Regions from separate parts of the Rhizobium sp. ZPR4 genome, predicted to be linked through region 2. Evidence: predicted binding sites of a transcription regulator. Region 2 holds the regulator's gene; each other region holds the start of a gene.
What was found. Region 2 encodes LexA, which represses DNA repair genes until DNA is damaged. Its sites were predicted from a motif close to TGTTCNNNNTGTGTTCNG; they were not measured.

Region 1 (3,276 bases), 900 kb from region 2:
TTGCCGGCAGTGCCAGTCCGCAAATCGCGCGCCGCATGGCATCAAGGCTTGCCTTGCGGATATCGGTCGTGTCGATGCGACCGGCGCTCGACGAGGCGATGGAGACTGTTGCTGTTGCCAGGATCTCGACGAACAGTTCCTCGCGCTTGGCAGCGCTCAACTGCTTGGAATCGTTCAGACCATTCGGAATGCGTTCGGGGTCGAGAATGACAGCGGCAGCCACGACTGGTCCTGCGAGCGGGCCTCGGCCTGCCTCATCGGCTCCGGCAACCGGCCAATGGCCGGCACGGCGCGCAATCAGTTCCAGCTCGAAACTCGGAACGAGTGGGACGTCCTCGAAGAGCATTGGAGAATCGGGTGGTGCACGGCGTGACATGCGGCGAAGCTCGCACACCACCCGATCTCCTGCAAGCCCCCGGTGGATCATGGCGGCGAACCGGGGGGCTTTTCCAGCGGGCTCAGGGAAACCCCGCAAGGAAGGTCAAAATCGAAAATCAGAGCAGCGACAGCTGCACGCCGCTGCCATCGGGCGGCACGAACAGATCGTCGCGCAGTGCGATGTTACGGCGTGTGAGCGCGAGCCGGCGGGTCGCCATTTCGAAGCGACGGCTGATCTGCCAGGCGTACGGTCCGGCACCCTTCATGCGCTTGCCGAACTCGGCATCGTAATCCTTGCCGCCGCGCATCGAGCGGATCAGCGACATGACGTGGCGATAGCGATCCGGATAATGTTGCAGCAGCCAGTCGCGGAACAGCGGGCTCACCTCCAGCGGCAGCCGCAAAATGACATAGCTTGCCTCCTGCGCGCCGGCCGCCTTGCCGGCATCGAGAATGCGCTCGATCTCGTGATCGTTGAGTGCGGGGATGATCGGCGCCACCATGATCGAGGTGCGGATGCCCGCTTCGCTCAAGGCCTGGATCGCCTCCAGCCGTCGCGGCGGCGTCGCAGCACGCGGCTCCATCGTGCGCGCCAGCTTGCGGTCGAGCGTCGTCACCGACAGGCCTACCCGCACGAGGTTCTTGGTCGCCATCTCTTTCAGAATGTCGATATCGCGCATGATCAGCGCTGACTTGGTGACGATGGCGACTGGATGGTTCGCCCGGTTCAGTACCTCGAGAATCTGGCGCATGATCCGCCATTCCTTCTCGATTGGCTGATAGGGGTCGGTATTGGTGCCGATAGCAATCACGCGCGGCTTGTAGCCGGGCTTTGCCAGCTCGCGCTCCAGAAGCTTGGCCGCATCCGGCTTGGCAAACAGCTTCGATTCGAAATCCAGCCCCGCCGACAGGCCCATATAGGCATGCGTGGGCCGCGCAAAGCAGTAAATGCAGCCATGTTCGCAACCGCGGTATGGATTGATGGAGCGATCGAAGGGAATATCGGGAGATTCGTTGCGGGTAATGGCCGTGCGAGGCTTCTCCACCTGCACCTCGGTCTTGAAGGGCGGCAGCTCTTCGAAGCTCTGCCAGCCATCGTCGAAGGTTTCGCGCTGCTGCGGCTCGAACCGACCGCTCGGGTTCAACCCCGCGCCGCGTCCACGCCGGCGCTCGGCGTCGACCCTGAGACCGGCATCGGCGATCAAAGCATTGGCAACATCTGCCGTATTGGCAGGCGCGAAAGCGGCCTGCCCTGCAAGGGACTGCTCGTTCATCGGTAGCTCCAGGGCGGCTCATGCCATCGCATGCCGCGTCTAAGATGATTAAATTCCTATCCGACAAATGAGAACATTGCAAGAACAAAAATCCGGAAACGCCACTTTCCACCTCATTCACGGGAGGTGTTTGGCGATGCCGGCTGCGGGAATTTCAGGCGGCGTATGATGCTTTTCTTAAACGTTCGGACCTGAAGGTTAGGTGCTGGCAATAAATTGTGCGCCGCTCTATAAATGGGCAATGTTGACGGTCATCATCGAATGCCAGGATCACGAACCCGAGCTGGCGCAGACATTGGCGGCATTGGTGGCAGGCGCGGTCGAAGGGCTCGTCAGCGATGTGGTCGTGCTCGATCACGGTTCCAGGGACGGCACATCCAAGGTGGCGGATGCTGCCGGCTGCCGCTTTTATTCGCAATGGGACATCAAGGATATATTGCGGTCGGCGAGGGGGGAATGGCTGTTGCTGGTCGAGCCCGGCGCGCGGCCGCAGGCAGGCTGGATCGATGAGATTGCCGAATATGTTTCGCTGAACAAAGTGCCGGCGCGCTTTACCGCATCGCGTGGCTATCGCCGCCCGTTTCTGAAGCGAATCGGCCGTCGCACGGCTCCACTGGAGCTGGGTTTGCTGCTTTCCAAGCACCAGGCCATTGCCGTCGCGAGATCGGGCATGCCGCTGGCCGAATTCGCCAAGGGGCAGAAGGGTCGGCGGCTTTCAAGCGAGCTTATTCCGTCCTGGGTGGCGCGGGCGGCGCGATAGGCTCTGGTCCGAGATTCCATTTGAAAACCCGCAAATAGCTGCGATAATTTGCATGTGGCGGCACCTTACGCGTGTCGCGTCAGGCGGCCGACCATGAAGATGCCGATATCAGGCGGAACTGGTCAGCGGAACTCTCCTTTTTCGCCGAGACTTCGGCGAAAGGAGGTGCGTTATGAAACGCACGATGCTCACCCGCCTCATTGCAACGGCCCTCGTGGCAACATCGATCCTCTATCCTCGCGTCGCCGCCTCCCAGGTAACGCTTGCCTGCGCTCAGCGCGTCGATATCGTCGCCTTTCTCGGCGATCATCTTTCGGAAAAGCTTTCCGCCATCGGCAAGCTCGATTCCAATACGATCATGGAGATCTACGCGGCCGAGAGCGGCAACTGGACGCTGCTGATGAGCGACGCGTCCGGCCGCAGCTGCATCATTCTCAGCGGCGATAAATGGGAATCAATTCCTGTCTTGCCGGGGCCGAAGGCATAGCGACCACCTGCCGCCCTGCAGGCGCGCAAGATCTACTTGGAGCCGGCGCCGCGCTTCAGATGCTCGTCGAGGCGCGGCATGATCTCCACGAAATTGCAGGGCATGTGCCGGTAGTCGAGCTGTGCCTTCAAGATGCCGTCCCAGGCATCCTTGCAGGCACCGGGAGATCCCGGCAACACGAAGATGAAGGTGGCGTTGGCAACACCGCCGGTCGCCCGTGACTGGATCGTCGCCGTACCGATCTTGTCGTAGGAGATCCGATGAAAGACTTCGGAAAAACCATCCATCCGCTTTTCGAACAGAGGCTCCAGCGCTTCCGGCGTGACGTCGCGGCCGGTAAAGCCTGTCCCACCGGTGGTGATGACGACGTCGATGGC
Region 2 (3,276 bases):
AAAGGAGGACTTGTAGACAAGGCCGATGCCGAGCTTGCCGCAGAGCTCCTTCAGGACGCCGGCAACCATAAATGCATGGTCGCGGCTCTCCATCTGGCAGGGGCCGGCAATCAGCGAGAGCTTGGAGGTGTTGGAGAACAGGACCTTGGAGGCTCCTTCGCCGACGGTCACTTCGGAATTCGTGCTCATGCTATCTCCTCGAAGGCGAACAGCGCGCCCTGACCGGGCGCCAGTCTTGCCAATATACGATTGTTCTTACGCGTATAGGTGACGCCGTTAGCAGTGAAATGCGACGATGTCACGGAAAGATCGCGCGTTTTAAAAAGGATTGCGCGCGCCCTGAGCCCCGGATCGTCTGTACGGACAGGCAGATCATAGAATGCCTCCATTCCTTCCGGCGTCAAAATCTCCAGATCGGCATTGGCGGCCCTGATCGTCAGGCCAAAGGAATGCTCCACAATGCGCGGGCCACCGATAACCTCCTCGAAGAAGCTGCGATAGACCGCCGGCTTCGGCGCGCAAAGCACTACCCGGGCAATGCCGGTCACGCCGTTCTCGTGCCGCTCAAGCATGCCGCGATCGGCTGGTAGCGGATTGATGCGCTGACAGCAGAATGCGAGAAAATCCGGCGCACGCAGATCAGCGGCAAAGCCAAGACGAAAGCCGGCCATGGTTTCCGTCCCATCCGGCATCTTCATCGGACGGGAGAAATCCAGCATCCGTCCCGCCGAGATTGCCGCCGCTCTGAAGCGCTCATCATCCGCAACGGCATCATCCGTGCCGAACACCACGGCTGAAAAACCATCCTCCCCGACCCGAAAGCGGTAAGCCTGGTCGCGTGCGACGAAAACATTACCATCCACGATGCTCTTCTCGCACTGCTCCGGAGATGCCACGCCCAGAGGCTCGAGATAGGTTTTATCGGCAAGGAAGACGCAGGCATTCTGCGTGCCAAAGGGATGGCGCGCATCTGGGGCCACCGTGAAGCCGAGCTTGCCGAGGCGTTCGCGTGCCAGAGCGATGTTGACGGTCGGCAGCACGAGATGATCCAGTGGATGCGGAGACGAAATCATAGTTCCTCCTGTTTGCCTGCGGCAGCAGATTTGCGCCGATCCCCCGCGCAATTCAAGATGGAAGCGTGAACGCCCGAAGCGCACGACATGGGCGGAATGCAATCTCGCAAAAGTGATTGCTGATTCTCTCCCAAAGCCGGCTTATGCGATGTCACATGGCATTGGTCGACATCTTCGATATTCCCGGCATGTCACAAAACCCTGCGAATGAACGAAACGACATTTTCCATATTTTTCGATAGGTTAGCGCGGATATATCGCTTTGCTGCTCTCAGCCGGTCCATTCGCAAGTCATAATTATTTAATTGACCGGACAAGGCTTTACCGAAATTTAAGTACTTGCGGAACACATATGGAACATATAGTGTCCGTTCTGGATTTGTTTCACCGTTTTTTCTTGATTCTGGGGTTCCAAGACGATGTTGACGCGCAAGCAGCAGGAACTGCTTCTCTTCATTCACGAACGCATGAAGGAATCCGGTGTACCACCATCTTTCGACGAGATGAAGGATGCGCTGGACCTGGCATCCAAATCCGGCATTCATCGCCTGATCACGGCGCTGGAGGAGCGAGGCTTCATCCGCCGGCTGCCGAACCGAGCCAGAGCGCTCGAAGTCATCAAGCTTCCCGATGCCTATAATCCCAGCCTGCAGCCGCGCCGCGGCTTCTCGCCCAGCGTCATCGAGGGCAGCCTCGGCAAGCCACAGCCTGTCGCCCCTCCGGCTCCACAAAAGGTGGCAAATGACGATCACAATGGCTCGGCATCCGTACCGGTGATGGGTCGCATTGCTGCCGGCGTTCCGATCTCGGCCATCCAGAACAATACGCACGATATTACCGTTCCCGCCGATATGCTCGGCTCCGGCGAGCATTATGCGCTGGAGGTTCGAGGGGATTCGATGATCGACGCCGGAATTTTCGACGGTGATACGGTGATCATCCGCAACTCAACGACAGCCAATCCCGGCGATATCGTCGTTGCGCTCGTCGACGATGAAGAGGCTACGTTGAAGCGCTTCCGTCGCAAGGGTGCCTCGATCGCGCTGGAAGCCGCAAACCCCGCCTATGAAACCCGCATCTTCGGGCCAGACCGCGTCAAGGTCCAGGGCAAGCTCGTCGGCCTTATTCGTCGCTATCACTGACCGGTGAATTGTCAACGATTGGTGATGCCTGCGCATTTGGTGCATCGAATTTGCCGGTGCGCCAATCATAAGTTCGGTGTCTGGTCCATGGCCGCTGCGGGTTTTCGAACGCGGCGGAGATAGTGGGTTTATCGGCGGTGAGCGCCATTTCGATGGACCCGGTTTTTCGTAATGTCGCACCGGTTATGAGCATCGCTCCGGAGCGGCAATGGTCTAGCCGTAATCGGATTGGCGTTACGACGATATTCGCCATGTCGCAGGCCGAGGGCAGATAGGCTGCGTTCTCGATCGTGACCAATATTGCGCCGTTTTCGAGGATGGCTGCACACCATGCTCCTTTCTGGCAGGCGAAACTGCCCTGCATGGTGCGATCCAGGGCTTCCTCCATTGCCGTCCGGACTGCCTTCTGTTCTTCACTGTTCAATCGTTTATAACGATCTGCCTTGCTGATCTGTGGCAGTCGGCTATCGGCAGGAAGCATAGTCGGCGGCTGATGCTCCGCCGCAACCAATGCCTTTTGCCATTGTTCGAAAATGAAGGCCTGCGGTCTCTCTCGGTTGGTCGCGAGTATATCATCCTGGCGCAACGCGACCAGGACGCCATCCTCGGAGATCATCAGGTCGGGTTTTGGTACGCCGGAGCCGAATGCTGCCAAGCCCACGGATGAAAGCAACAATAGCAGACCCAGATGGCGAAGCCGCGTCCGCAAGATGCTCATGATCAGGAAGCCGACAATGAACGTCGGCATCAACCAGGCCGGCTGGCGGCCGAAGGTAATGTCGCCTCCCCAACCGGCTACGGTTCTTGCAATCACGATGACGAGTTCCAGTCCCTCTCCGGTGACTTTCCAGAAAGGCCCGTCGAGTCCGAGCGGCATGAGCAACATCGCCGCCATGCCGAAAGGCATGACGATAAAAGAGACGATGGGCATGGCCGCGAGATTGGCGGCAAGGCCATATGTCGCCAATCGGTGAAAATGTTCGATCGAGAAAATGGCCGTCGACGCACCGCCGATGAACGAGGTCGACATCACGCCTCCAAAGAAGCGCGTGACGAATAAT
Region 3 (3,276 bases), on a different replicon from region 2:
TGGCGGTGCCGGCGCGGATCGCCTGCCTGCTGCCGTCGACCTTCTCGACGATCAGGTCGGTGCGGCGGACGCCGAGCCCCTTGCGCTGTAGTTCGGTGACCAGCCTCACGATCAGGCGTCCGACATATTTGTCGATCGTCTCTGGGGCGCCGATGGGTTCGGCGAAGGCACGGCTGACTTCGATCCATTCCGGCGCCCGGATGGGATCGATCGGCTCGGCTATCCGGCCGAACATCTGGTCGAGCCGCCTTCCGATCTCCGGGCCGAAACGCAGCGTCAGCGGCGCCCCCGGCGTAACCGATAACTCACCGATGGTTTTGAAGCCGAGGGTTCGAAGACTGGCGACGATCTCCGGCGATAGCCGCAGATGCGAGAGCGGCAGCCGTTCGACGGCGCGGGCGGTCTCTCCATGCGGGATGATGACGGTCTCGCGACGGGTGGCCCGGGCACAGGCATGAGCCGCTCCCCAAGTATCGGCGATCGCCGCATGGACGGTCAGCCCCCTCGCCCGGAAGCGATTGGCGATCCCGGTCAACATCGGAAGTTCGCCGCCCTGCAGGTGATCGGCGCCTTCCGTATCCATGACGATGCCATCCGTGCCGTCGACGGCGACAATCGGGGAATATTGCGAGAGGGACCAGAGCGCGATCCGTTCGAGCGCTTGCGCATCGGCTGTCGGATCCGCATCGACGAATCGCAGACCCTGCACCATCGCCTGTGCCTTGGCGGCCGGCATGCCCAAACGGATACCCGCTTCCCTAGCCTTTGCATCGGCCGCGGATATAAAGCGCTTGGAACCACTCCTTGCGATCAGCACCAGCGGCCTCTCAGACGATAATTCTGCTCTCTGATCCATGCGCCTGATCCGCTCGATCGGCAGGTCCGGCAGATAGATGGATACGACCCGTGGCATCGCACGCTCCCACGATAAACTCAGCGCACTCACCCGCCTTCACTCTCATCAGTTCCAGCAGCCATCGCGGCCGCCCGACGCCTGGAACCGGTAATTCCTGCGATGGCAGGACGCTCACCCGCCACCGCGTCGTCGACGCCGTCGGCTGCCCGAAATCCGAGGCCTCCCCCTGCCGGCGCCAGCGCCGGACCACCAGACCCATGGTGCCGGTCTTTTCCGCCGCCAGCTGCAGGCGGCGCGAGGCCACCATCGGCAATCGGACGATCTCGCCGACGACGGCGCCAAGGCCGCCAAAGGCCAGGGCCTCTTCCATTGAGGCGAGAACATCTTCCTCGCGGTCGGCTTCGACAAAGATGACGCGACCCGGTTGCAGGCCGGCCTGCGCCAGCGCCGGAAAGAACAGGTCCGGCCGTGTCAGGCACCAGACGATCTTGCCCCTGGTCCGCGCCGCGATGCCGGCGGCAAAGAGGGCAGCGGCTGCTCCATCGACGACCCCAGCTCCGCCACCAGCAAATTCGTGCACCGCGCTATAGGCAAGCCCACCACCCGGCAATACGGCATCGATCTCAGCCACACCGAAGGCGAGGCAGCCGCTCTTCCTGCCCGCGTTTCCTTCCAGTAACGCAATGCGATCCTTCAGATCGGAGATCACCCGATTATGGGCAGCGGTTATCATTCACGGGTCCCTGCGAGGTCGCGTTAGCATCGACGTCCTGTCGGTCAAGTGTATTTGTTCACTAAATGTTCCAACTCGATTCGCGAGTCAAGCAACCCGAAATAGGAATATTATCCCTCTATTTTAGTGGACTTTAAGATTCGCGTTGGGAATCATGGACATGACTTCGAGCGGGCGATGATGAAGCTTTCGGAAAATTTTAGGCAACCAGTCCATCGACGCCCGCCGATTGGCGTTCCAGCGTTTCGTCGGCTACCATGTCTTCAGCTTCAAGGGAGATGGAGCGCCGATGTGCAATCTTTACCGCATGGAAGACAAGAACTGGGTGAACAAGTGGGCTCAGGACGCCGAGAGCCTGATCAACCTGATGCCGGCCTATCAGATGAACCCGGATCAGATGGGGCCGATCGTCCGAAACACCGCGGACGGCAAGAAGCAGCTTGTCCATGCCCGTTGGGGGCTGCCCTCCCCGCCATTCGTGCTCGTCAAAGCCGCCGAGGCCAAGGCCGAAAAACTCCGAGCAAAGGGCAAGGAGGTGGATTTCGAGGAGCTATTGCGCCAGCAGGTCGATCGCGGTGTCACCAATATCCGCAATCTCAAACTCGCCCATTGGAGACGCTGGTTCGGTGTCGAGAACCGCTGTCTGGTCCCTGTCACCAGCTTCGCCGAGCCGGATCCGGCAAGCCAGCAGGACGGCGGTAATGTTCCGAACGCCTGGTTCGCGCGCAACGAAGATAAGCCGTTGATGTTCTTTGCAGGCATCCATGTTCCGCAATGGACATCGGTGCGCAAGGTCAAGGACGGGGAAACGACCGATGATCTCTATGGGTTTCTGACGACGGATCCGAACGACCTGGTCAAACCCATTCACGACAAGGCTATGCCGGTGCTGTTGCTGACCAAGGAAGAGACCGACGTCTGGATGACGGCGCCATGGGAGGAGGCCAAGGATCTTGCCCGGCCATTGCCGGATGATGCGTTGATCGTCACGGCCCGCGAGCCCTATGGATCGACGATCGTCACCAATGAAGGTGAGCTGGTCGATCCATCAGGCTTGCTTTAGCCAGTGGACCGCCGGCGCTTCAATGCAGCGACGCCTGTTCGGACAGGAGGAGTTCGTGCACCGCCGCATCCACGATCTCCTTCAGCCGGCGCCAACCGTAGAGATTCCGTTCGCTCACTCGCTCCTGGACCGCCACCAGCATCCAGCCGGCCGCGGCTGCGTCATCCGCGTTCTTATGGACGTTAAAGTGCATCAAACATGCCTCGATCCGTGGGCGAGCTGATCCGCGGTCGCGATCGATCGTCGCGACAAGTGCCCGTGCCTCCTGGTAGGCTTTTGCTATGCGCCGCTTACTTTGCACTCCACTTTCGACGATTGTTCTGACGGAATAGAGCAAGGCCATCAGCATGTCGGCCGTTTCGTCGGGCACCACCGTCATATACCTCCTGCGACCTCACTTGCTTGGCGATCTCTCCGAGCAAGGAAAACCCGATCCGGTTCCGAACCCACGCCGCTCCGAGACATCGAACATCGGGAAATGCAGCGCGAGCGTTACCCCACTTCCCGGGAATAAATCTACCACCTGCAGTTTGTTCAATATCGCCTTTCATAGTTCTATAATACGTGGTTTTATGAACTGTCAAATGTTGTGTTTCCGCCATGGATGCACGGCAGCGAGTGGCA

Region 1: the regulator LexA is predicted to act here: its motif matches at 1,722-1,739, upstream of ABOK31_RS02065 (PA0069 family radical SAM protein).
Region 3: the regulator LexA is predicted to act here: its motif matches at 1,645-1,662, upstream of ABOK31_RS35925 (ImuA family protein).

What each region holds. Positions count from the first base shown of each region.
Region 1 is NZ_CP157967.1:425,476-428,751, forward strand. It holds gene ABOK31_RS02060 (ribonuclease HII) at 1-376, opposite strand, end outside; gene ABOK31_RS02065 (PA0069 family radical SAM protein) at 495-1,652, opposite strand; gene ABOK31_RS02070 (glycosyltransferase) at 1,894-2,412, shown strand; gene ABOK31_RS02075 (hypothetical protein) at 2,585-2,899, shown strand; gene moaB (molybdenum cofactor biosynthesis protein B) at 2,932-3,276, opposite strand, start outside.
Region 2 is NZ_CP157967.1:1,326,602-1,329,877, reverse strand. It holds gene kdsA (3-deoxy-8-phosphooctulonate synthase) at 1-189, opposite strand, end outside; gene ABOK31_RS06560 (VOC family protein) at 186-1,073, opposite strand; gene lexA (transcriptional repressor LexA) at 1,493-2,215, shown strand; gene ABOK31_RS06550 (ComEC/Rec2 family competence protein) at 2,196-3,276, opposite strand, start outside.
Region 3 is NZ_CP157972.1:152,367-155,642, reverse strand. It holds gene ABOK31_RS35930 (DNA polymerase Y family protein) at 1-913, opposite strand, end outside; gene ABOK31_RS35925 (ImuA family protein) at 828-1,586, opposite strand; gene ABOK31_RS35920 (SOS response-associated peptidase) at 1,879-2,652, shown strand; gene ABOK31_RS35915 (hypothetical protein) at 2,672-3,031, opposite strand; gene ABOK31_RS35910 (helix-turn-helix transcriptional regulator) at 3,253-3,276, shown strand, end outside.